3 regions of the Bacteroides sp. OM05-10AA genome follow, and region 2 is predicted to be linked to each of the others. Evidence: riboswitches for the same ligand, from Rfam matches in the RefSeq annotation. Region 2 holds a riboswitch; each other region holds the start of a gene.
What was found. A riboswitch is a leader RNA that binds a small molecule or an ion and turns the genes downstream of it on or off. The one in region 2 is predicted to bind cobalamin.
Positions count from the first base shown of each region.

Region 1 (7,836 bases), on a different contig from region 2:
CGGAAGCCCGATAGGACCGGGCAAGATTATGGCATTCAGCCTGAACGTCCCGCCATTTGCTTCGGAAGCTACGGAATTTCCGCTTCCCGAAGGCACTTTCGAGGCGGCATTGAACGGATACACGTTTGATGAATGGACGTTCAACCTCGGATATATGAATCAAATCGATCTCCCGACCGGAAAGGTGGATATTCCTGCCGGAACTTTCTACGGTGATGTGAAATCTTACTCTACGAGTGTCGATGCCGATTTGCTTTCCGGTGGTAAAATGACGGTGAAACGGCTGTCCGGTGGTGAATATTCGATTAGCGGAACATTGGTGGGCGATCTTTCCTTGAAACGTTATTTCACCTATACGGGAAAAGTAATCACCATCGACCGTCACGAAAGCAAGGATGAAACTCCTAATTCTACGCTGGCCACCGATATTGCACTGAATGGATGGACGCAAGCCCGCCTGCAGGATAAGGGCGATTCTTATTATCTGCAAGATGAGTCGTGCCGGGTAGTCGAGCTTTATCTGGCGGAAGAGAGTATAAGTCTTGTCGACACTTGGCCGGCCGGTAATGGAAGAGTATTGAAGGTGGAATTTTTCGTGGAATGGGCTACGGATGTAACACAGGGTATTCCGGCAGGTACTTATACAGTGGTGGCGCGTGATGAGGAATCACAGGGAATCCCGCGCGAGTTGATGAAACCGGGAAATATTGCCTCGGGTTACCCCAATGTCTTTACATATCCGGGAGGAACCTGGTATGAGAAACTTCAGAACGGAGCCATGAAAGAATATGCACGCATAGACGGTGGAACCATGACCGTGGCACGCGACGGCAACAAGCACACACTGACGATAGATTTTATTGACTGTGATAAGGAACACCCGCACCATGTACGTACCACTTATTCGCAGGATGCTCCTATTGCCGTATTCGATTATCGCCCGCAGTAAACACGGGTGGATGGCATCATTTTACTAATAACGCGATTTTATAATTAACCCCAAAAAACGAGAAATATGAAAACTAGATTTATTTCCTTTTTCTTATTCATGCTGGCAATGAGCTGTTTTGTGGCATGTAGTGACGATGATCCGGCCACTGATCCCGAACCGGAGCCGGAACCGGAACCTGTGGAAACTGTGAATACGTATACGTATAAGGATAAGACGATACAAGCTAAATCGGTGTCTTGCTTTGAACAGGATGGCATTGTATATGTGTGTATGAGTCCGTTGCAGAGTTTGGAAACGCTTGAAGACTTTATGAATAGCGGAAAGGAATATGTGATGCTGGGAGTGGATAAGAGTCTGGTGGGCAGTCCGGTTACGGTAGGCAGTTCTGAAGATGACGATTATGTGCTTTATTATATGGATGCCGATGGTGAGGCTATTGTAGCCGTCGACCCTTACGAATGGGAAGAGGTGCTGACACAAGGCAAGATCACTTTGACGATGACTCCGGGTGAGAATGAAACATCGGCTGTGAAAGCTACCTTTGATTGTACGTTAAAAAGTGGCGGTAAGTTTACAGGGGAAGCCGGTTGTAGCTACAAGGCTCCTGCAAAGCTGTCCAGCGAATTTTCATTCGGAAGTGAAGTGCGTCCGTTGAAATCGGCGGTGGCTACTGTCATCGGAGGGATTCAATACCTTTATCTTAGTCCGGACGCAGGAGTGACAACGGTGGAAGATATGTCGGACACGCAGTTTCTGATGATCGGAATCAATCCCGGTATGTTGGGACAGGTATTGGATATCACGTCTTATGACGGTATGGATTATGCTTTCTATAATATGACAGAATTGGGAGCTGACGATCTGGGTGCGGTGGAGCCTTATGGATGGTCTGAAATATGTTCGGCAGGTAAGTTCAAAGTAGAAAAGACGGACGATCATGTGAAAGTAACTTTTAGCTTTACTTTGCTTTCGGGTGAAAAGTTCGAAGGGTCTTATGAAGGGGCTTACACCGATATTAAGCAAAGCACCACTAATATCTTGACGTTGAATGGAGAAAATACACGGGACATTAAGGCTGTTTTTTATGAAAAAACGGATGCGGGAGTGGCATTATATCTCACACCATCGGGAATTTCGTCTGCTGCAGATTTGGAAAATGTAAACTCGTATTATGTGCGTCTCTTTGTTCCGAATGCAGGACTTAACGGGCAGGAAGTGGATATTACAGATACCAATCTGGCTTTTGAGTTTACTTATTATAGCCCGTATGACGAGGAAAGAATACAAATATCCAAAGGTCACCTGGAGGATGCGGCGGGTACGTTCAGTGTATCGAAATCAGCGGATAATGAATATTCATTGACGCTTAATCTCAAATATCTGGGTGACAACAGCCTTAAAATATCAGGTAACTATAGCGGTACTTTCACGGTGTATGATACGACGATTCCGAATGAATATCGCTTGGGGGCAGACGGTACTCCGGTCACTATTCAGTCTGTAGTGGTGGATAAGACGGGTGCGGATATCAATGTTATTTACCTTTCACGGCAGGCAGGTATCACTACTGTGGCGGGAATGTCGGCAGCGGATGCAGTGGTGCGTCTTCCGAAAGCAATGATGGATGGAGTGCTCCGCGGGTTCTCCGGTGATGAGGAAAATGCGAAAATCTCGATTACGTATGAAGGAGTGACGTACAGTCAGGTTAATACCACACTGGGCAATCTGGCTCTGGGAGGCCGGACTTCGGTGTCTCTTCAGGGCAATGAGGTTGAAATGACTTTTGAAGTGGTAGGTATTAAGAAGTATGGCGATGTCAGTTTGTCCGGCTACTATAAAGGTGCGGTGACGGTAATAGAGTGACGATTTAATGAAGTGTATTCATGAAGAAAATCTTATTGAAATATTTAAATTTATTCGTTTTATCGGGACTGCTTCTGGTGGGTTTTGCCGGATGCAGTGACGATAAAGATAATGATCCGGTAAATCCCGGTCCGGATGTGGAGGAATTGCCTTCCATCGGCACTTATTCGTTCCGGGGAGAAGCGAACAAGATCGTGTCCGGTGTGGCCTCTATGGACGGTGACTATTTCACCTGTATCCTTTCTCCGGAAGAGATGGAGGGTGGGAAAACTAATACTTATTTTATGTTTTCTCTTCACATGTACTGGGAGGGGCAAGTGGTGGATGCATCGACTTTGTATCACAACGACCAGTATGTCTTTATCTATGAAGATCCGTTTTATTATTATTCCCAATATAAAAGGGTGACAGGAACGTTTTATGTGAAGCGTAACAATGATAAGAATGTTACTGTCAAATTGAATCTGCGGCTTCACGACGGTGTCCGTTTTAAAGCGGAGGTTACAGCCGATTTGATGAAGCCGTCGGGAGAAGGTACTCCGGAATGATATAATCCTTTTCTTATATAATGGGCGGACATTTCGCTACAGATTATCTTGGATTCTTTATAACAGCAATTAGTAAGTTATAATTTGATTCGCGTGATCTGTGATGAAATGTCCGCTTTGTTTGGTTTTGCCTTGTTTGTCTTTGGTTCGTTTTTGGCTTGTTTTTGGCGTGTTTTGTCTTTGTCCGAATGATATTCCTTATAAAAGAGCCGTTTCAAGGCTCTCCTAAAAACTTGAAGAATAGCCCTACTTGTGCCGGAGTGAGCAAGATGGCTTTTTCACTATATCCGGTTTGGGCGAGTGCGGCTTGCAGTGCGGTATTCTTGGCAATCCAACTACGGAGGGTACGTCGTGCCGAGGCGGACTGTATGTGAGGCAGGTAAAGCCCGGCCAACTGGCTTTTGCTATAGGATTGTATGCGGGTACGGTTCTCTGTTTCTGTTTTTGGAGTTGTTTCTGTTTTCATATTGACTGTTTTTTAGAGGTTTATTTTGTCTGAACTCATACAAAGGTACGCCTTTTTATACCGGTTGGTTCTGTTTTGTACAGAAGCCTTTGCAGGCATGAATCGTATCAAATTGTGTTTGTCTGTTCTCTCTTGCGACGGGTTGTAACATCGTGTTTCCCTGCTTTTTTCTCTTCGTGTACTTTTGTCTTCGTAATCGGTTACAAACAGTAGTTATTTATTCATCAATCAAAAAAGAAAGGAAAATAGTATGCCATTAATTTACAAACCTTATCAGGCAACACTTGCCAACAAGGAAGGACAGAAACTTTATTATCCCCGTCTGGTGAAATTCGGGAAAATGGTCAATACGCAGAAAATGGCGGAATTGATTGCAGAAAAAGCCTCGCTGACGGCAGGTGATGTTCATAACGTGATTCGTAACCTGATGTCGGTGATGCGTGAACAGTTGCTCAACAGTCGCACGGTGCGCCTCGAAGGCTTGGGAACATTTACAATGATTGCCAAAGCAGGAGGAAAAGGAGTGGAGTTGGAGAGTAAGGTCAGCAGTTCGCAGATCACTTCATTGCGTTGTCAGTTTACCCCTGAATATACCCGTGCCGCTAACGGAAGTGCTACCCGCGCATTGACCACCGGAGTGGAGTTTGTGCACATCAAGGATGTAGCGGGTTCGTTTGTTGCCGACGATGTCATTGACAAGGACCCGGATGACGGCAACGAACCCGGTGGCGGAGGAGGCGAAGCCCCGGACCCGGCCGCTTAACCGAATTGGTTTATACCATAATTTAGGCACGGGATTACACGGATTTCGCGGTCTTTAGTGTTGTTATTGCTGCAAAGTAGCCGTGTTAATCTGTGTAATCCGTGCCTGAAAAAAAGATAGTGATTAATTAGTGACAGGTATTTAAAACGGATTATTAACCTTTAAAAGAAAACGGATGAGATTATTATTGGAAAAGTTGCTGGATATTCTTGAAGCAGTTCTGCGTTTCCGCCATCGGAGAAATGGTAAGACAGAAAAGGATTAGCCAGGTAGAGAAGAGTTAGTGTATCTGAAAAAGGTATGAAACCGAATCGTGTAAACATAATAAGACGTGTCGCCCGCACGTAGCTCGCGTAACAGGTAAAAACGTGTAGCAATCATAAAGTAGACATTAAGGTACGGAAGATGTGAAAAGTTGCCTCGTTCATTCGAGGTAGCTTTTCTTTTTTCGCATTCCGAAAATCCTTTTTCGGAAATAGGATGAAAAAGAAAAAATCAGTAGTAATTTTTAAAAGGCAGAAATATTTCTTTGATTTTGTATAGAACAAAAGAAAATAATTTCCCACTTTTGTAGCTGCAATAGGGGATATACACCCTGTGAGATGTCTGTTTTCTGGAAAAAGGATGAATGAAAACAGAAAACTTTTTGCGTTAAAATCAGAAAAAAGTTTTCCGTTTTGGAAAACTTTCTGTATCAGCGAGAAAGAAAAGTTTCCCGAAATTTAATGTTAAAAGCTAACCAAACTATTAGATAATCTTCTATCTTTGTATCCGGTTTCGGAGCTAAAAAGAGGTTTAGTCAATGAGGGAACGCTGTGTAAATCGGCGACAGTACCCGCTGCTGTAATTCTCGAAGAATCCGCACAATAGGCCACTGCATCGATGGCGGTGTGGGAAGGTGTTGCGAGGGAGGGATAAGTCAGAAGACCTGCCGGAATTTTTTAATTTTCAATTTTTAATTTTCAATTTAATAAGCTTTCGGGAGTTAAAGTTATGAACTACGCGGAAATTTGTATCATCAAACGTGATGGTAAAAGAGAAGATTTCTCTATCAGTAAGATCAAGAATGCAATCAGTAAGGCATTCAGTGCAACCGGTTTTCAGGATGAGCAGCAGTTGGTGGCTGACATCACTATGAACGTAATCAGTCAGTTTACTACTCCTACTATTACCGTAGAAGAGATTCAGGATTTAGTAGAAAAGTCGTTGATGAAAGTACGCCCGGAAGTAGCGAAGAAATACATTATTTATCGCGAATGGCGGAATACGGAGCGCGATAAGAAAACCCAGATGAAGCAAGTGATGGACGGCATCGTTGCTATCGACAAGAACGATGTCAACTTGAGCAATGCCAACATGAGCAGTCACACGCCTGCCGGACAGATGATGACGTTTGCTTCCGAAGTAACCAAAGATTATACGTATAAATACCTGTTGCCGAAACGTTTTGCCGAAGCACACCAGTTGGGAGATATTCACATTCACGACTTGGATTATTATCCGACAAAGACGACAACCTGTATCCAATATGATATGGACGACCTCTTTGAACGTGGTTTCCGCACAAAGAACGGTAGTATTCGTACCCCGCAAAGCATCCAGAGTTATGCTACTCTGGCTACCATTATCTTCCAGACCAACCAGAATGAGCAGCATGGCGGACAGGCAATTCCTGCTTTCGATTTCTTCATGGCAAAAGGTGTGGCCAAATCTTTCCGCAAGCATCTGGCATCATTCATCAATTTCTATGTCGCCATGGAAAACGGAAATCAGGCCGATGAGAAATCCATACGCACATTGATTAAAGAATATCTTCCGTCTATCAAGGCTACCGAAGCCGAACGCGAAACATTGCGCATTGCTTTGATAGCTTTACAAATCATTATAGACAAGGAACACCTTGCCCGTATCGTTGAGAAAGCTTATCAGCAGACTCGCAAAGATACCCATCAGGCCATGGAAGGATTTATCCACAACCTGAACACAATGCATTCACGCGGCGGTAATCAGGTGGTATTCAGCTCCATCAACTACGGTACGGACACTTCTGCCGAAGGTCGCATGGTGATCGAAGAATTGCTGAAAGCTACCATTGAAGGATTAGGCACAAGAGGCGAAGTACCTGTATTCCCGATTCAGATTTTCAAGGTGAAAGACGGAGTTTCTTACTCGGAGAAAGACTTTGAGAAAGCAATGAAAGCGGAAAATATCGAAGAGGCAATGACCGACCATTACGAGGCTCCCAACTTCGACTTGCTGTTGAAGGCTTGCCAGACTACGGCGAAAGCATTGTTCCCGAACTTCATGTTCCTCGACGCACCTTTCAACCAGAACGAGAAATGGAGAGCAGACGATCCGAAACGTTACGTCTACGAATTGGCGACGATGGGTTGCCGTACCCGTGTATTTGAAAATGTGGCAGGAGAAAAATCTTCTTTAGGTCGTGGCAATCTTTCATTCACTACGCTGAATATGCCGAGACTGGCGATTGAAGCCCGTATCAAGGCGGAAAACCTGATAGAGGATGAACGCAACAAGGATGCCATTGAACAGAAGGCAAAAGAAATTTTCATCGAATCCGTACATACTATGTCGGTTCTTGTAGCCGATCAGCTTTATGAACGTTATCAGTATCAGCGTACGGCCCTGGCACGTCAGTTCCCGTTCATGATGGGAAATAATGTGTGGAAAGGCGGCGGTGAGCTGAACCCGAACGAGCAGGTGGGGGATGCATTGCGCAGCGGCACGCTGGGTATCGGATTTATCGGCGGACACAATGCGATGGTGGCTCTCTACGGACAAGGTCACGGACACAACCAGAAAGCATGGGACACACTGTATGAAGCTGTGATGGAAATGAATAAAGTGGTAAACGAATATAAAGAAAAATATAACCTGAACTACTCCGTTCTGGCTACTCCTGCCGAAGGACTTTCGGGACGTTTCACCAAAATGGATCGTCGGAAATATGGAAAAATCCCCGGAGTGACAGACCGCGACTATTATGTCAACTCTTTCCACGTAGATGTGAAAGAACCGATCAGCATCGTTGAGAAAATCAAGCGTGAAGCTCCGTTCCACGCCATTACGCGCGGCGGACATATCACGTATGTAGAGCTGGACGGTGAGGCACAGAAGAATGTACGTGCCATCGCCAAGATTGTGAAAGTGATGCACGACGAGGGGATTGGCTACGGCTCTATCAATCACCCGGTAGATACTTGCCATAACTGTGGTTATAAAG
Region 1 is NZ_QSUR01000014.1:105,957-113,792, forward strand. It holds gene DXB58_RS12905 (hypothetical protein) at 1-949, shown strand, start outside; gene DXB58_RS12910 (hypothetical protein) at 1,016-2,815, shown strand; gene DXB58_RS12915 (hypothetical protein) at 2,836-3,363, shown strand; gene DXB58_RS12920 (DUF4248 domain-containing protein) at 3,578-3,829, opposite strand; gene DXB58_RS12925 (HU family DNA-binding protein) at 4,080-4,592, shown strand; cobalamin riboswitch at 5,354-5,543, shown strand; gene DXB58_RS12930 (anaerobic ribonucleoside triphosphate reductase) at 5,586-7,836, shown strand, end outside.
Region 1: it holds a riboswitch for cobalamin, as region 2 does, so the genes downstream of both, DXB58_RS12930 (anaerobic ribonucleoside triphosphate reductase) here and DXB58_RS12295 (TonB-dependent receptor) in region 2, are expected to answer to the same signal.

Region 2 (7,836 bases):
CTTCTTAGGGCATAAAATCCCGGTACATTTAGTTCAACAGCCCGTCTCAATCCATATTTCCCATTTACTGTAATAAAACCCTCGGGCAGGGGAGGACGGCGGACCACATAAATTTTGATTCCGTTTTTCAGAGCAGCTTCTATTTTTTCGGTGAAGCCTCCCGAACTGCCGCTTTCTTTCGTGATAATCGCTTGCGGGGAAAGTTGCTTAAAAAGGAGTGATTCATCTTCTTCGGGTTGATAGAAAATTAGTTTTTCTTTGGGGAATCCTGCCTTTATGGCAATATCTACGGATTCCGACCGTTCCAGAACCCGAAAGATACAGCCATGCTCTTTCCAGAAACCTTGTAGCTTGGCAATAGTTTGAGTGCCGGTGAGAGCCAGTAGTTTCTCTATACCGTCCTGTTTCATACGGGCGACGGCATCTTCGAAGTCATCACACCAAATGATTTCCTCCGATAATTTCGGATAGATACGTTCCAGGCGCACTACCTTGATGGTTAGTTCTTTTGCCGCGAGGAAGATATTCAGGTGGAGTTGTTGCGCAAATGGATGGGCGGCATCTATTATTAATCGGATGTCGTGTTCACGGCAGAAAGAAATGATTTTTTCTGAATCCATGTTGCCGGTCAGTCGCGTCATATTTCTGCACGTGACTTCCTGAAGGGTGCCACGTGTGGAATAATAAAAGGGTTGTCCTGCTTCATCGAGGGTTTCAGCGGCAGTGCGTCCCTCCGTCGTTCCTCCGAAAATCAGTATCATGGGCGGAAAAGATGTTTGAATTCATCAGCATATAGTCTGGATAATCCCTCCCGGTGGTCGATGGCATTACCGACTACAAGCAGGGTAGTAAGAGTCAGATGGTTGTCACGGACAATTTGAGCAAGATCTTTCAGCTTGCCGCGATATATCTTTTCTTCTTTCCAAGTGAGTTTGTAGCAGGCAGCTACGGGCGTTTCGGGAGAGTAGGCTTGCAAGAGTTCTTCCTGTACCTGCTCCACAATAGCAGCACTTAGATAGATGCACATCGTGCTTTGCGAGCGCGCCAGCAAATGAAGTTTTTCTTTCTCGGGCATCGGTGTCCGACCCTCTCCACGTGTGAGTATAATGCTTTGCACTTCTTCAGGAATGGTGAACTGTGATTTGAGGGCTGCTGCTGCGGCCTGAAAAGAAGAAATGCCGGGAGTGATGTGATACCTCATTCCGTATTGGTCGAAGAATGCCATTTGTTCGGCAATAGCTCCGTAAATACACGGGTCACCTGTGTGGAGACGTACCACAAACAATCCCTTGTCATAGAAAGACTTCATGAGGGTGAATTGTTCCTCCAATGTCATGTCTGCCGAACTTCTAACGGTAGCGCCCGGTTTGGCGTAATACGTCAGTTCGCGTGGCACCAGACTGCCGGCATAAAGAATGAGGTCTGCCTTTTCCAGCATTCTCTTGCCTCTTACAGAAATTAATTCCGGGTCGCCCGGACCGGCCCCCACAATCTCGATATGCCCGTTGTTGCGGTCACTATCAGCAGAAAGTGCTATGGCAAAGGTGAAATTATTTCCTTCGGATAGTATTCCTTTTTGCTTTTCCATCAGCAATCTGCCGTAATCGGAGGCACGGATAGCAGAACTTTCGGCCACCCCATCAACGCCTGTCACTTCTTTCACTTTTTCGGAGGGATTCGGAACGCTGATATCTGCCAGTTCTTCGGCTTTATAAATATGTAGTTCACTGTTTGAGAACTGCGTATGTAATTCTGCAATCAACGGTTCGTCTTTTTTCAGTTCAATCGTTGAAATGCTTTTCACTGCAAGTGGAGAAAGATGGTGTCGCAATAATTCATCTTTCATATAAATGCAGACTCCTTGTGGAGAACATTCTTTTTTGCAGCCTACCCCGATATGAAGCACGGGTGGATAGAACTGCAGTGTCGGGATAGGAGTGTCATATTCCCACGGACCAACAGTGATGAGCAATTGGTATTCCGCCAGCGGTATTTCTTCCAATCTATAATAGATATCTGTATGTTCCGGACGGCTCTGTTCAAGTTCGTCCGTCCCTTTATCCTTGACACTAAGCAGCAGGGCTGTCTTGTGTTTATTCACAAACTGAAAAATAGCCTGATTCATGGAAGCCGGTGTTGCCGAAGTTTTCCATCCGTAACGGGAGGTAAACGTATCCAGCGCCCACAACTGTTGATTATCACTTTGGGTGGTGACGATGGCTTCCCCTCCGGTGATTCCCGCAACGATTCGTGTCAGTTCATTGCCGCCTCCGATATGTCCGGACAGTACGGAGATAACGAAACGTCCGGTACTGTCAACGTTAATCACTGCCGGATCGGCATATTTGTTCCGGATGCAGGAAGCAATACTTCTCACACAGATGCCGAGTGCACCGATAAAAACGATTGCTTTAAAATCGGAAAAATGTTCTTTCATAAACCCGCTGTACGAGGTGATTGTTTCGCATCCCTCTGCTTCTCCTTTGAGGTATATGGCGGATTCTGCTAACTCTCTGCTTATATTCCTGGCTATGGGCAGACTTGACTCGGAGATTAAAATAATTGCTGTCTGAACGCTCTTTTCCATCCTGAAAATAATTAATTGGGGTAATGTTGCAAAAGTACAATAATAATCAGTTTCTTTCCTTGAGAGGTAGTGTAAATTTCGTGTTACTAAAAATATTTTTAGATATGTTATGAGATACAAATTAAATGTAGTAATTTTGCGGCACTTTAGGTGATGTTTTCAATCGTCCGATTGAACATAAAAGGGAATCCGGTGTGAATCCGGAGCAGTGCCCGCTACTGTAACATCCATCTATTGAAAGTTTTACTACTGCCACTGTGCCGGATGCACGGGAAGGCGAACTTTCAGGATGAAGTCAGGAAACCTGCCTAAGGAAGAAACAATAGTTAACTTGTTCTCGGGGCTAAGAACATAAACTATAGAAATTTAAGCATAATCACAAAATGTTGAAAAAACTTATTTTGACCACCATGTTGGTCGGTGTATGTTGTGTTGTGTCCGCTCAGGTTACAATCAAGGGGCGTGTGTTGAATTCTGAAACCGGAGAGCCTGTTGTCGGAGCGAATATTCGGGTGGACCATAGTCTGCAGGGGGGAACTACGAATGCAAAAGGAGAGTTTATAATCAAGGGATTGCCTGATGGCAAACAAACCCTGCAAGTATCACATCTCAATTATGAACCGCAACGGTATTCCACTTCAAAGAGTGTAAATGACGTCGTGATACGCATGACGGAAAGTCATAACAATTTAAACCAGGTGGTAGTGACCGGAACCGGAACACATCGCCGGATGGTGGATAGTCCCATCCCGGTAAATGTATTGACTGCCAAAGATATCAAGGAGGCCAATGTTACGAATCTTGAGGAGGCTCTTACCAAACTCACTTCTAACTTTTCTTTCTCTACCAGCGGTATGGGAACGGAAATGGTGCTTAATGGCTTGAATAGCGATTATATCCTTGTATTAGTGAACGGACGGAAACTGATTGGCGATGATGCGTTGATGCGCATCAACATGGCAAACGTGAAACGAATTGAAATACTGAACGGTTCGGCATCTGCGCTGTATGGTAGTGACGCCATTGGTGGAGTTATTAATATCATCACGGATGATAGCAAAAACAAGATTGACGCATCGAGTACTACCAAGGTGAGTGACCACGGACGTTTTTCGGAAGCTGTGAATCTGGATTTGAATGTTGGCAAACTTTCATCGTATACTTCTTACCAACGCCAACAGTCGGATGGCTGGAAACTTCATCCGATGACCGAAACGGTGAATAAAAAAGGGGAAGTGAAACTGGATCCTACCGATAAACAGGCTTTCACCGGTTATCATTCGAATACGGTCAACCAGAGTTTCTCTTATTCTCTGAATCATAAGACAACGCTGTATGCACAGGGTTCGTACTATAATTTCCTGAATGACCGTCCGGTAACGGAATATAAATATAATATGTATCATGAGAATTATACGTATGGTTTCGGTATGAAGTATATTGTGAATAAGAAAGCATATATCGATGCCGATTTCTATTCGGACAATTACAAATCGGCTTATGACTATATTCAGGAAAGCGGTGACTTTAAGATTGGAGATAAGGAAACCCGTAAGAAACAATATTTTTACCGGGGAAATGTGAAGAGTATTATCAAGGTGAACAGCAAGAACAAACTGTCTGCCGGATTGGAATATCTGGATGAAAAGCTGGAAAGTGAATCGGACAATATCTCTAATAAGACGCTCTACACCATGGCTTTATATGCACAGGATGAGTGGACGATTGCCGAATCTCTGCAAGCAGTAGTGGGATTGCGTTACATTTATAATGAAACATTTGAGGATCACTTCACTCCGACAGCTTCTATTATGTATAGGGAGGGTGGTTTCCGTGGTCGATTGTCTTTTGCAACAGGTTTCCGCACGCCTACTCTTTCTGAAATTTACGCTACGGATCTGGCAAAGACTACCAATCGCTATACTATCGGAAATCTGGAACTGAAACCGGAAGAAAGCAAGAATTTCTCATTGAATCTGGAATATACTCATTCCCGTTTTTCTGTATCAGCAACGGCTTTTGTCAATAATGTGACGGATATGATTAATTACCGTACTTTGAGCGATGAAGAAGCTGCACAATATGGTGATTATGATGAAGTGCGCCAGCGTGACAACATCGATAAAGTGAGAATCAAAGGGGTGAATGTAAATGCAAATGCTTACCTGGGACTTGGATTCAATCTGGGAGCCGGCTATACGCTGTTGGATGCAAGAAATCTGATAACGGACAAACCGATTGACAAAAGTGTCAAGTATGCAGGAAACGTAAATGCGCAATGGTCTAAGAACTGGGGATTGTATGGACTGAACATCAATATGGTTGGTCGCGGACAGGGAAAGAGATATTCCGAAACGTATGACTATGATTCATCCGGTTTTATGCTTTGGGATTTGAATACAGGACATACATTCAATCTGAAATATTTCATTCTGAATGCCGGTTTGGGTGTTGAGAACCTGTTCGACTGGGTAGACGACCGTCCCTGGAATACGAAGAAACCTTATTCGACCATTACACCGGGAAGAGCTTTCTATGCAAGCCTGACGATTCGTTTTAGAAAATAAGGATAAGAAATAATCGATAAGAGAGATGGAAGATTTGAAACCGGTATATATCGTTTCTTTAGGTCCGGGTGAAGCGGGGCTTATCTCTTTGATAGGAGGTGCTACACTATGTCGGGCAAATGCTATTTTTTGTCCGAAAACAAATGCGCGTTCCCGGTCTTCTGTTCTTCTGAAAGAATTGAAGATAAAGAAAGAAGCTATCAGACGCTATACATTGCCGATGAGTAAGAAGCGTGAGATGGCTTATGAGGCTTACGATAAGGTTTTTGAAGAAATAGTCAGCCTGTATTCGGAAGGTTTATGTGTGGCGATAGTGGCTGAAGGAGATGCCGGTTTTTATTCTTCTACCAGTTATTTGGTCGGAAGGCTCAAAAAAGCGGGGATACCTATCAAGCAGATTGCCGGTGTTCCGGCTTTTATTGCAGCGGCGGCTTCCATCGGTCTTTCCATTGTGGAACAGGAAGAACGGTTGACGGTGTGTCCGGGAAAAGTGGACAGGGAACTGTTCAGCCGGATTGCTTCCGGTAGTGAAGTGGCGGTAGTGATGAAACTATCGCAGTGTGAGGAGGAAGTGAAGCATTTTATAAGTTTGGAGGAAGGACTTGTCTGTCATTATTTCGAGAATGTGGGAGCGGACGGGGAATTTTATACGTGTGATAAGAAAGATATATTGGCAAGGGAATTTCCTTATTTCTCTTTAATGATAATAAAAGGTAGATGAAACGAATGAGACAAATATGGTTAGCAGGACTTGTTTTGTTGTCTTTATCCGCAGAGGTAAGTGCACAGAGCAATGTCGCCATGCAGGATTCGATTCCTGAAATAGTGGTGACAGGTACGGGAACGGAACACTATCTGAAAGATGCACCTGTGCAGACGGAAGTGATTAGCCGCAAAATGCTGGATAGTTATGCAGGGGCTACCTTGGAAGATATTTTGAGCGGACTGTGTGCTTCTTTTGATTTTAGTGCTGGTGATATGGGAGCCAATATGCAATTGGGAGGACTCGGCAATGGTTATATATTAATCCTTGTTGATGGCAAGAAGATGCATGGTGATGTAGGTGGACAGAATAATCTGGGCTTGATCGATCCGGCTCGTATTGAACGTATTGAAATTGTGAAAGGAGCTGCTTCGGCACTTTACGGAAGTGATGCTATTGCAGGAGTGGTGAATATTATATTAAAGAAACACCGCGAAAATATTTTGATAGAAAATACAAGTCGCGGCGGATCGTATGGAGAATTCCGGCAGTCGAATACCGTACAGTTCAAGGTTGGTAAATTTACTTCTTCCACTAATTTCCAACTGAAGCATTCAGACGGATGGCAGAATACAACTTATGAAGATCCGAACCGTTATGAATATCCTATAACCAATTCCATCAATAAGACTGTAAATCGCTACACGGACTGGCAAGTGGCACAGCGTTTCGATTATCAGGCTACAAAGGATTTGAGCCTTTATGCTGACGGTAGCTTTTATCGCAAACGGATATATCGTCCTTGCGGAGTGCCTGACTATAAGACTTATGATTTCCTTTATCGTAACTCTTCTGTTGCGACAGGAGGTAAGTTGAAGCTGAAAAATAGCAATAGCATTATGCTGGACGTCAACTATGATAGTCATGCTTATTATTATATGTACACTCGCGAGACTTGGGATAAGGAGTATGATGATAGTGGCAAGGAGATCAGTTTTCCATATTTCCCCGGTGATAAAGGATTGCAAAGCGATCAAAGCCGCTTGTTATTGCAGTTGAAAGGTATATTCAATCTGCCATACTTCAATCGTTTGAGTGTGGGTACTGATACGGAAATCAATTGGCTGGATGCTCCCCGTCGACTGGATGAAAAAGATCAGGTATCCGATTATACGACCTCTTTCTATGCGCAGGATGAATGGACGCCTATTGAACGGTTGAATATCACAGCGGGAGGGAGACTGACAGTGAATCAGAACTTTGGTGTGCGCATCACTCCGAAAGTATCGGCACTTTATAAGTTAGGAGCTTTTAATCTGCGTGCTACCTATTCGGAAGGATTCAAGACACCGACACTGAAAGAATTGCATTACCGTTATATCCGTCAGATGTCAATAATCTCATTGAATCTGGGAAATACGGAGTTGGATCCACAGACCAGCCGTTATGTTTCCGGTGGACTGGAATATAATGGAACTCGTTTCAGTATCAATGTCACGGGATATTGTAACTGGGTCGATAATATGATAACTCTAGTCACTATTCCTCTTTCGCAGGCTCCGGGTGATTTGGTTGTTACCTATGATCCTGCCCGTGTACGCCAGTATCAGAACATGGATGATGCCCGTACTTATGGGGTGGATGTGAATGCCAAATGGACACCGGTCCAATCACTGACTCTAACAGGAGGTTATAGCTATCTGGATACTGAAGCGAATCAATATGATGAAGAAGATCAAGTGATGAAACACGTCATTATTGATGGTATGGCTCATCATCGTGCTACTGTGAGTGCCATCTGGACGTATGCGTGGAGACGGAGTAACTATCGTCTTGGCATTGGAGTTTATGGACGTGTTCAGAGTAAACGTTATTATCAGGATGATGGAAATGGCAAGGCTTATAATCTTTGGAGGCTGAATACCCGTCACCAATTTAAATTGGGTAAACGATGGAATGCAGAGGTGAATGCGGGAATC
Region 2 is NZ_QSUR01000013.1:107,672-115,507, reverse strand. It holds gene cbiD (cobalt-precorrin-5B (C(1))-methyltransferase CbiD) at 1-761, opposite strand, end outside; gene cobM (precorrin-4 C(11)-methyltransferase) at 758-2,587, opposite strand; cobalamin riboswitch at 2,719-2,914, shown strand; gene DXB58_RS12295 (TonB-dependent receptor) at 2,971-5,154, shown strand; gene DXB58_RS12290 (precorrin-2 C(20)-methyltransferase) at 5,180-5,875, shown strand; gene DXB58_RS12285 (TonB-dependent siderophore receptor) at 5,872-7,836, shown strand, end outside.

Region 3 (7,836 bases), on a different contig from region 2:
AAGGTATTAGTAAAGTCAGCTTCTTGTTGATTCGCTTTATGCTGGTAATGGTTCCATTTGTGTTTTTCGTGAATGGTTTCACGAAAGGAGACTGGTTCGAGGCTTTCATTTTTGCCATATCCGTTGCAGTGGGGCTTACCCCGGAAATGTTGCCAATGATTGTGACTGCCAACCTTTCTAAAGGAGCGATAGCCATGTCCAAAAAGAAAACAATAGTAAAGAATCTCAATGCTATTCAGAATTTTGGAGCAATGGACATACTCTGTACTGATAAAACCGGTACATTGACTTGCGATAAAATCGTGCTGGAGAAATATATCAATGCAGATGGTAGCGACGACAACAGTAAACGTATTCTTCGTCATGCCTACTTTAACAGTTATTTCCAGACCGGTTTAAGAAATCTGATGGATAAAGCGATTCTTTCTCATGTAAGAGATCTGAATCTGGAACATTTGAAAGATGACTACACCAAAGTGGATGAAATACCTTTCGACTTTACACGCAGAAGAATGTCTGTTGTGATAGAAGACAAGCAAGGAAAACGGCAGATCATTACTAAAGGAGCGGTAGAAGAGATTCTCGATGTCTGTTCCTATGCCGAGTTCAACGGGCAGATTCATCCCTTGACTGATGCTTTGAAAATCAAAGCAAAGATGATTAGTGAAGAAATGAATCAGCAGGGAATGAGAGTGTTGGCAGTCTCCCAAAAAAGTTTTATCGAGAAAGATTGTAATTTTGCCATCGAAGATGAAAAAGAAATGGTACTGATCGGGTATCTTGCCTTTCTTGATCCTCCGAAGCCTTCTGCTGTTGAAGCCATCGAACAATTATATGCACATGGAGTAGCAGTTAAAATATTATCGGGAGATAATGATATCGTGGTAAAAGCCATTGCCCGGCAGGTCGGAATTGACACCAGTCATTTTCTTACCGGGATAGAAATAGAGAATATGGATGAAACGGTATTGAAAGAAGCGGTAAAGAATACCACTTTATTTTCAAAACTAACTCCATTGCAGAAGACACAAATCATCTCTCTATTACAGGAACAGGGCAATACAGTAGGATTTTTAGGAGATGGAATCAATGATGCAGGTGCCTTACGTCAGTCAGACATTGGCATATCTGTCGATTCTGCAGTGGATATAGCGAAAGAAAGCGCAGACATTATCCTGTTGGAAAAAGATTTGATGGTATTGGAAGACGGAGTGCTCGAAGGGAGAAAGACATTCGGCAATATCAATAAGTATATAAAGATGACTGCCAGTTCCAATTTTGGTAATATGTTCAGTGTGATGTTCGCCAGTGCATTCCTGCCGTTTCTGCCTATGATGCCGATACATCTGTTGATTCAGAACTTACTGTATGACATATCGCAGACAACCATTCCATTTGACCGTATGGACCCGGAGTTCCTGAAGAAACCCCGCAAATGGGATGCGTCCGATCTAAGTCGTTTTATGATTTATATAGGACCTATCAGTTCCATCTTCGATATTATTACGTATCTGGTCATGTGGTATGTGTTCAGCTGTAACAGTCCCGAACATCAAACACTGTTTCAGACCGGATGGTTTGTAGAAGGCTTGTTATCACAGACATTGATTGTCCACATGATACGTACCCGTAAGATACCGTTCATACAAAGCCGCGCCACATGGCCTGTAATGGGACTGACATTCTTAATCATGGCAATAGGTATTCTTATTCCTTTCACCGCTTTCGGACGTTCCATCGGGTTGACAGCTCTTCCTTTGAGCTATTTCCCCTGGCTGATTGGAATTTTGCTTTCTTACTGTATTCTGACACAAATAGTAAAGAACTGGTATATCAGGAAGTTTGTGCGTTGGCTATAAGAGAATCAATGCAGCATAAAGAGAAAGGGTCTGTAACATAGGAAACTCTATGTTTACAGACCCTTTTTTATGAATTAAGTCCGGAAAACAGACAATTACAAATCATCCTCAAGAGCCGTACTCTTGGCATAAGCTGTACTTTTGGCTTCAAAGAAATCTGTTTTCACCATATTGGCATTTGAATATTGCGATACCCAACGCATACTTTCAGGCTCCTTTTGATTGTCTTCATACAAGATGCCATACCCCAGACTGCTCCAGCGAAGATTACCCAGATAATGGATATAATCAGCAATCATTTGCTCATTAAGTCCTTGAATATGATTGCCTATCACATATTGTCCCCAGGCAATTTCCTGTTCCACTCCCTCACGCATCATCGCTTCATATACCTTTACTCTGTCCGGAGTGAACAATTCGGGTTCTTCTTTTTTCAGTTCCAGGATTATATTACGGAAAAGCCAAAGATGAGTATTCTCATCCCGGTTGATGTAACGGATTTCCTGTGCCGAACCGGACATCTTTCCGTTACGACTCAAATTATAAAAGAACATGAAGCCACTGTAGAAATAGATACCCTCCAAAATATAGTTGGCAATCAACGTTTTCATGAGCGTATATCCATCCTGGCTTTCCTGAAACTCATTATAGCAGTTTCCTATGAAAGTATTCCTTTTCAATAGATGCTCGTCAGTTTTCCATTGATAGAGAATTTCATTCCGTTTTTCGGGACTGCATATCGAATCGAGCATATAGCTGTAACTCTGACTGTGCACACACTCCTGAAAAGCTTGTATATGCAGACAAAGGTTCACCTCATTGGCCGTGATATATTCACTGATAGTTGGCAGGTTGTTGCTCTGCAAGGAGTCCAGGAATACAAGAAAGCTCAAAATCTTATCATAGGCAGTCCGTTCTGTCTGATCCAGACGCGGATAATCTTTAATATCCTGCGTCAGATTGATTTCTTCCGGTATCCAGAAGTTATTCATGGCTTGGCGATACCAGTCGCTTACCCATTTATACCGCATATTATTGAAATCATTCAGATTTGTTGTATTTCCGCCAATCATTTTTCTAAGGCGGGTTTCAGTATCGCCCGACGGATTGAATAAGGCGTTCTTTTTTAGTTTTATAGTTCCCATTTGTTTTTATTTATTTTTGATTTCTTATGATGCACAACTTTCACATTCTTCCACTTCCAAGGATTTACTGCGGACATAATAGACCGTTTTCACTCCACATTCCCAAGCTAATAGGTAGAGATTAAGTACCTGTTTCATTGTAAAATCATTGGTAATATAAAGATTTAGACTTTGTGACTGGTCAATGTGCAGCTGACGAATACCGGCAGCACGAATACTCCATGTCTGGTCAATCAGATATGCACCTTTGTATATCCAGAATGTCTTGTCCGACAAGGACGGAGCTACCCGTGGAAGCATGGCCCCTTTCTTCTCTTCCAGAAAGAAACGTTTCATCACCGGATCGGTTCCGGCAGTGGTTCCGGCAATAATACTGGTACTGCTGGTTGGAGCAATAGCTAATAGATAAGCATTACGCATGCCGTAATTAGCCACTTTTTCCGATAGTTCCTTCCAGGCAGATGAAGTATAGCCGCGTTTGGTGAAATAATCTCCGGTCTGCCAATCACTTCCCTCGAAATAGGTATATCTTCCTTTTTCTTTTGCCAGTTCTGCACTGGCTTCTATCGCGGCATAATTGATACGTTCAAACACTTTATCTATAAAGTTAAGATGTTCTTCACTTTCCCAACGAATTCCCCGTATGGCAAGTGCATGGTGATAACCGCTAACTCCAAGACCGATACTACGATAACGATGATTGGTTATTTGAGCATAAGGAATAGGGTAGAAGTTCAGGTCGATAACATTGTCAAGCGCACGAACCACTGTTGCTACCTTTTCTTTCATCAATTCTTCATCCTCCAACGGTAGATGCCCGAGAGAAAGACTGGCGAGATTGCACACGACGAAATCTCCGGGGCGAACCGTCTTTACTACTACCGTGTCACCATCTTCAGTACGAACTTCGGTAGAAACCGATTCAATAGCCGACATGTTCTGTGCGATTTCCGTGCATAGGTTTGAGCAATAGATAATCCCCTGATGAGCATTCGGATTGGCACGATTCACTATATCCCGGTTGAATGTAAAAGGAGTACCTGTTTCTACAGCCGATCTCAATACCAGTCTGACTATATCCTTGATGCTAATAGTTCGTCTGGAAAGACGTGGATCATTCACGCAATCCCAATACCTCTTTTCCCATTCTTCCCCGTAATAATCTTCCAGACAATATCCTTTGATAGTCATAATCTCATTCGGACAGAACAAATACCACTGCTTATTCAAATCTTCTTTTGCCATTTGCCAGAACAAGTCCGGATAGCATACGGAGGGAAATATATCATGAGCTTTCATGCGGTCATCCCCATTATTCGTACGGAGTTGAAGAAATTCCGGCAAGTCTTTATGCCATACATCCAGATATACAGCTACAGCCCCCTGACGCATTCCTAACTGATCGACGGCTACGGCAGTATCATTCACGAGTTTCATCCATCGGATTACTCCACCTGCCACACCTTTGAAACCTCGGATGTTTCCACCCGCAGCACGCACCTTCCCGAAATACATTCCCATACCTCCACCAAACTTGCTGACCATGGCAAAATTGTCTATACTGCGGTAAATGCCTTCCAAACTGTCAGGCACCGTATCAATAAAACAACTGGAAAGTTGATGATAAGGTTTACGGGCATTGGAAAGGGTAGGAGTTGCCATCGTTACTTCCAGCTTGCTCAATAAGTCATAGAACTTTCTTACCCATTGCAACCGATCGCGTTTCTCCGGCATGGCAAGATGTAAAGCTATCCCCAAGTACATTTCCTGCACAGACTCCATAGGTTCGTGTGAGTGAGTACGGATCAGGTAACGTTTGGAGAGCAGGTCCAGCCCTGAATAATTAAACAGTTTATCCCTTTCCGGACAGATAAATCCTGCAGCTTCTTCTATTTCCTGTTGTGAATAAGAATCCAGGATATAGCTGCCATATAAACCTTCATTCGTTAGATAACGTAATTTCTCATAGAATGAATGTATATCTGAAATTCTTGCCTGTTTTTCCTGCTTTTCTGTCAGTTGAAAGTTGAGTAACCGTGCGGCTATAAACTCCCAGTCCGGTGCTTCCTGCGTGGTCAGTTCTACCGCAGCTTTGACGAGTGCCGACAAGCGTTCGTCTGACGACATTTCCGGTTTGCAGAAACTGGAGAACTTTTCCGCCAACACAGTCAGACTATATTCATTACTGGTAAAGTCTTTCTGTATTTCCTTTAGCACATCCATTATTTGTGGATTGCCCGTCCCTGTGGTGATATCGTTGATCGCTTTTCTGCGCTCCGTGCGTTGCCAGCGATAGAGAATATAGTTTTTAGCTTCTGCATAAAAGCCATGCTCCATCAGGCAGCGTTCCACTTCATCCTGTATGCGCTCCACATTGCAGTTTGCACTATTACTATGTACAAACTGTTCTACTTCATTCACCATTTCCTGAATGGTTTCTTCTATTATTTCCTGGCCTGTACTGGCGAAGCTTTTTTTAATTGCAACGGCAATTTTCTCCCTGTTATAGGATTCCGTCGTCCCATTTCTTTTGGTTATTTGCATGAGAACTTTATAAAATATGTTGTTGTATAGTTTCGAACTGTATCCCTAATCCCACGAGTAGAAACAGTCTTTAATGAATGGCAGGTCTTCTGACTAACTCCCTTCCTGATCCCTTCCCGGCCTACAATTCACAGCCAGTGGCAAAAGTCTTTATCAGAAAGTTATAGAGATTCACAGCAGCGGGACTGTCCGGGATTTACACCCGGTTCCCTTTTAATCCAAAACAACCGAAAGGTCATCCGGAACCGATTCGGAAACAAAGATAATGAAAATTGTAATTAATACAATATTGTTTCCGTTTTATATAATATCATTTTGCATTATCTGCTAATTGTGTAGTAAAGGTTTATTTAACAGGATACGATGTAAAATGCTGAATTTAATGACTATATTCGCAAAGTAAGTATTTATTAATACACAAATAACACCCTATGAGAATGAAACACTGCCTATTCGTTTTTTTGCCGATATTTATATTATTTATTAGTTGTCGGCAAAAAGTGCAAAGTAACTTTCAGCCGGATATTTCCAATCAGACAGAAACCGTTTATGATTTTCCGGAAGAATATGCTGAAGAGATTATTATCACAGGTAAAGTTTTGAACCGTGAATTTTATCCACAAGAAAAAGAACTGACACTTATTATTCCATTTTTCAGAGATATGGAAAATCAGTACCGTACTCCCATTCAAGAGGATGGTTCTTTCTATTTTACTTTTCCTGTTTATGCTAAAATACGGGAGGTTTCTATTCGTAACTATGCAGAGCATTTATATGTGCATCCGGGTGACAGTATCCATTTAGAGATTGATTTCAAGGATATGTTTCATCCTAAAATAACAGGTGATGCGGAAAAATTGAATCAGGAAATATTGGCTTTTACAGAAAGCGGATATTATTATATGCGTGACTATGGTATCAGGAATGATTTGAGTGTCGAGGATTTTGAAGCAGAGCTAAAGAAAGAATATAATACACGTTTAGAACGCAGGGCCGAATATTTGCAGAAATACAAGCCTATGCAAGATGTCGTCATGTTTACGGAGGAATTACTGAAACAGGATTACTATTATACGATCCTGGTTTATGCGAGCCAATGTCAATATCGAACAAGAAAAGAGTTCGCACGATATCACACGCTGTTGCCCGAAATCAATAAATTATATAAAAAAGGAATATTATCAGCCCGCTTGTTTGATATAGTCGATTGGATAGAAAATTATATTCCTACAGGAATGGTTCTTAAAAACAAAGAATACCCAACGATAGATGATATTATGTCCGAAATAGGAGAAAATGAATTGAATCAATATCTATATACTAAAGTTACAGCTAATAGCCTTGAAGCTAATGATACAATTTCCCTCTCAAGGAAGCGTTCGCAATTTGACTCAATCGTAAAAATACCTCATTTGCAGGGACAAATAGCACAGATGTACAGGCAAACTAAAGCGTTCTGGAGAATCCACAGTCTGTTTCTGATAATTTGTTGTATGGCAAATACAATGAAAGTTCAAATACGTTAACTCCAATGTCGTATATGGAGAGCATATATAAGATACTTGAAGAAAACCGGGGAAAAGTTATTTATTTCGATTTTTGGGCTACAACTTGTCCGCCTTGCTTGGCAGAGATGGAACCCTTGAAGAAGTTGCGCAGCCAATATTCTACGAAGGATTTGATTATTTATTCCATTTGTTCCGGCGGTAATGATACCAAAAAGCAATGGGAATTGTGTTTAGATAAATACTCGATGAAGAATCATGATATAGAATGTGTCTATGCTGCTGATTATATTGGACTGGAGAATTATCAGAAGATTACCAAACAGTTCAAAATTAATAGATTGCCATATTATATCTTGATAAACAGAAAAGGACAAATCATTGATTATGGCACTGCTGCTCGTCCAAGTAATCCTAACCTGTTATTGAGAATTGAGGAAATTGTTAAGCAGTAGATGGATAATATTCCTTTTGTATAATTAAATACGCTGTCTATATTGGATATGCGTGTATTTCTCCAGATACAGCTTAATTTAACCATAGTTTTTTAAATCTTTGTAATAAAAAAGTCTGCATAAATCGTCCTTTTAAGTTTTAAATTCTATTTTGAATGTTGAGAAAAATTTCCAGGTTATCGATACGGAATTCTTTTTTTTGTAATAAGTTGATATACAACACTTTATATTTACTGTTTTTGGTTTAAAACCAACGGGTCGTTCCTTTAAAAGGAACGACCCGTTTCTCACCGAGGAACAACATGTTTCTTTTAAAGAAACGGATGAT
Region 3 is NZ_QSUR01000026.1:58,297-66,132, reverse strand. It holds gene mgtA (magnesium-translocating P-type ATPase) at 1-1,859, shown strand, start outside; gene DXB58_RS18865 (ribonucleotide-diphosphate reductase subunit beta) at 1,955-3,004, opposite strand; gene DXB58_RS18860 (ribonucleoside-diphosphate reductase subunit alpha) at 3,029-5,548, opposite strand; cobalamin riboswitch at 5,610-5,813, opposite strand; partial or broken gene DXB58_RS18855 (TlpA family protein disulfide reductase) at 5,986-7,508, shown strand.
Region 3: it holds a riboswitch for cobalamin, as region 2 does, so the genes downstream of both, DXB58_RS18860 (ribonucleoside-diphosphate reductase subunit alpha) here and DXB58_RS12295 (TonB-dependent receptor) in region 2, are expected to answer to the same signal.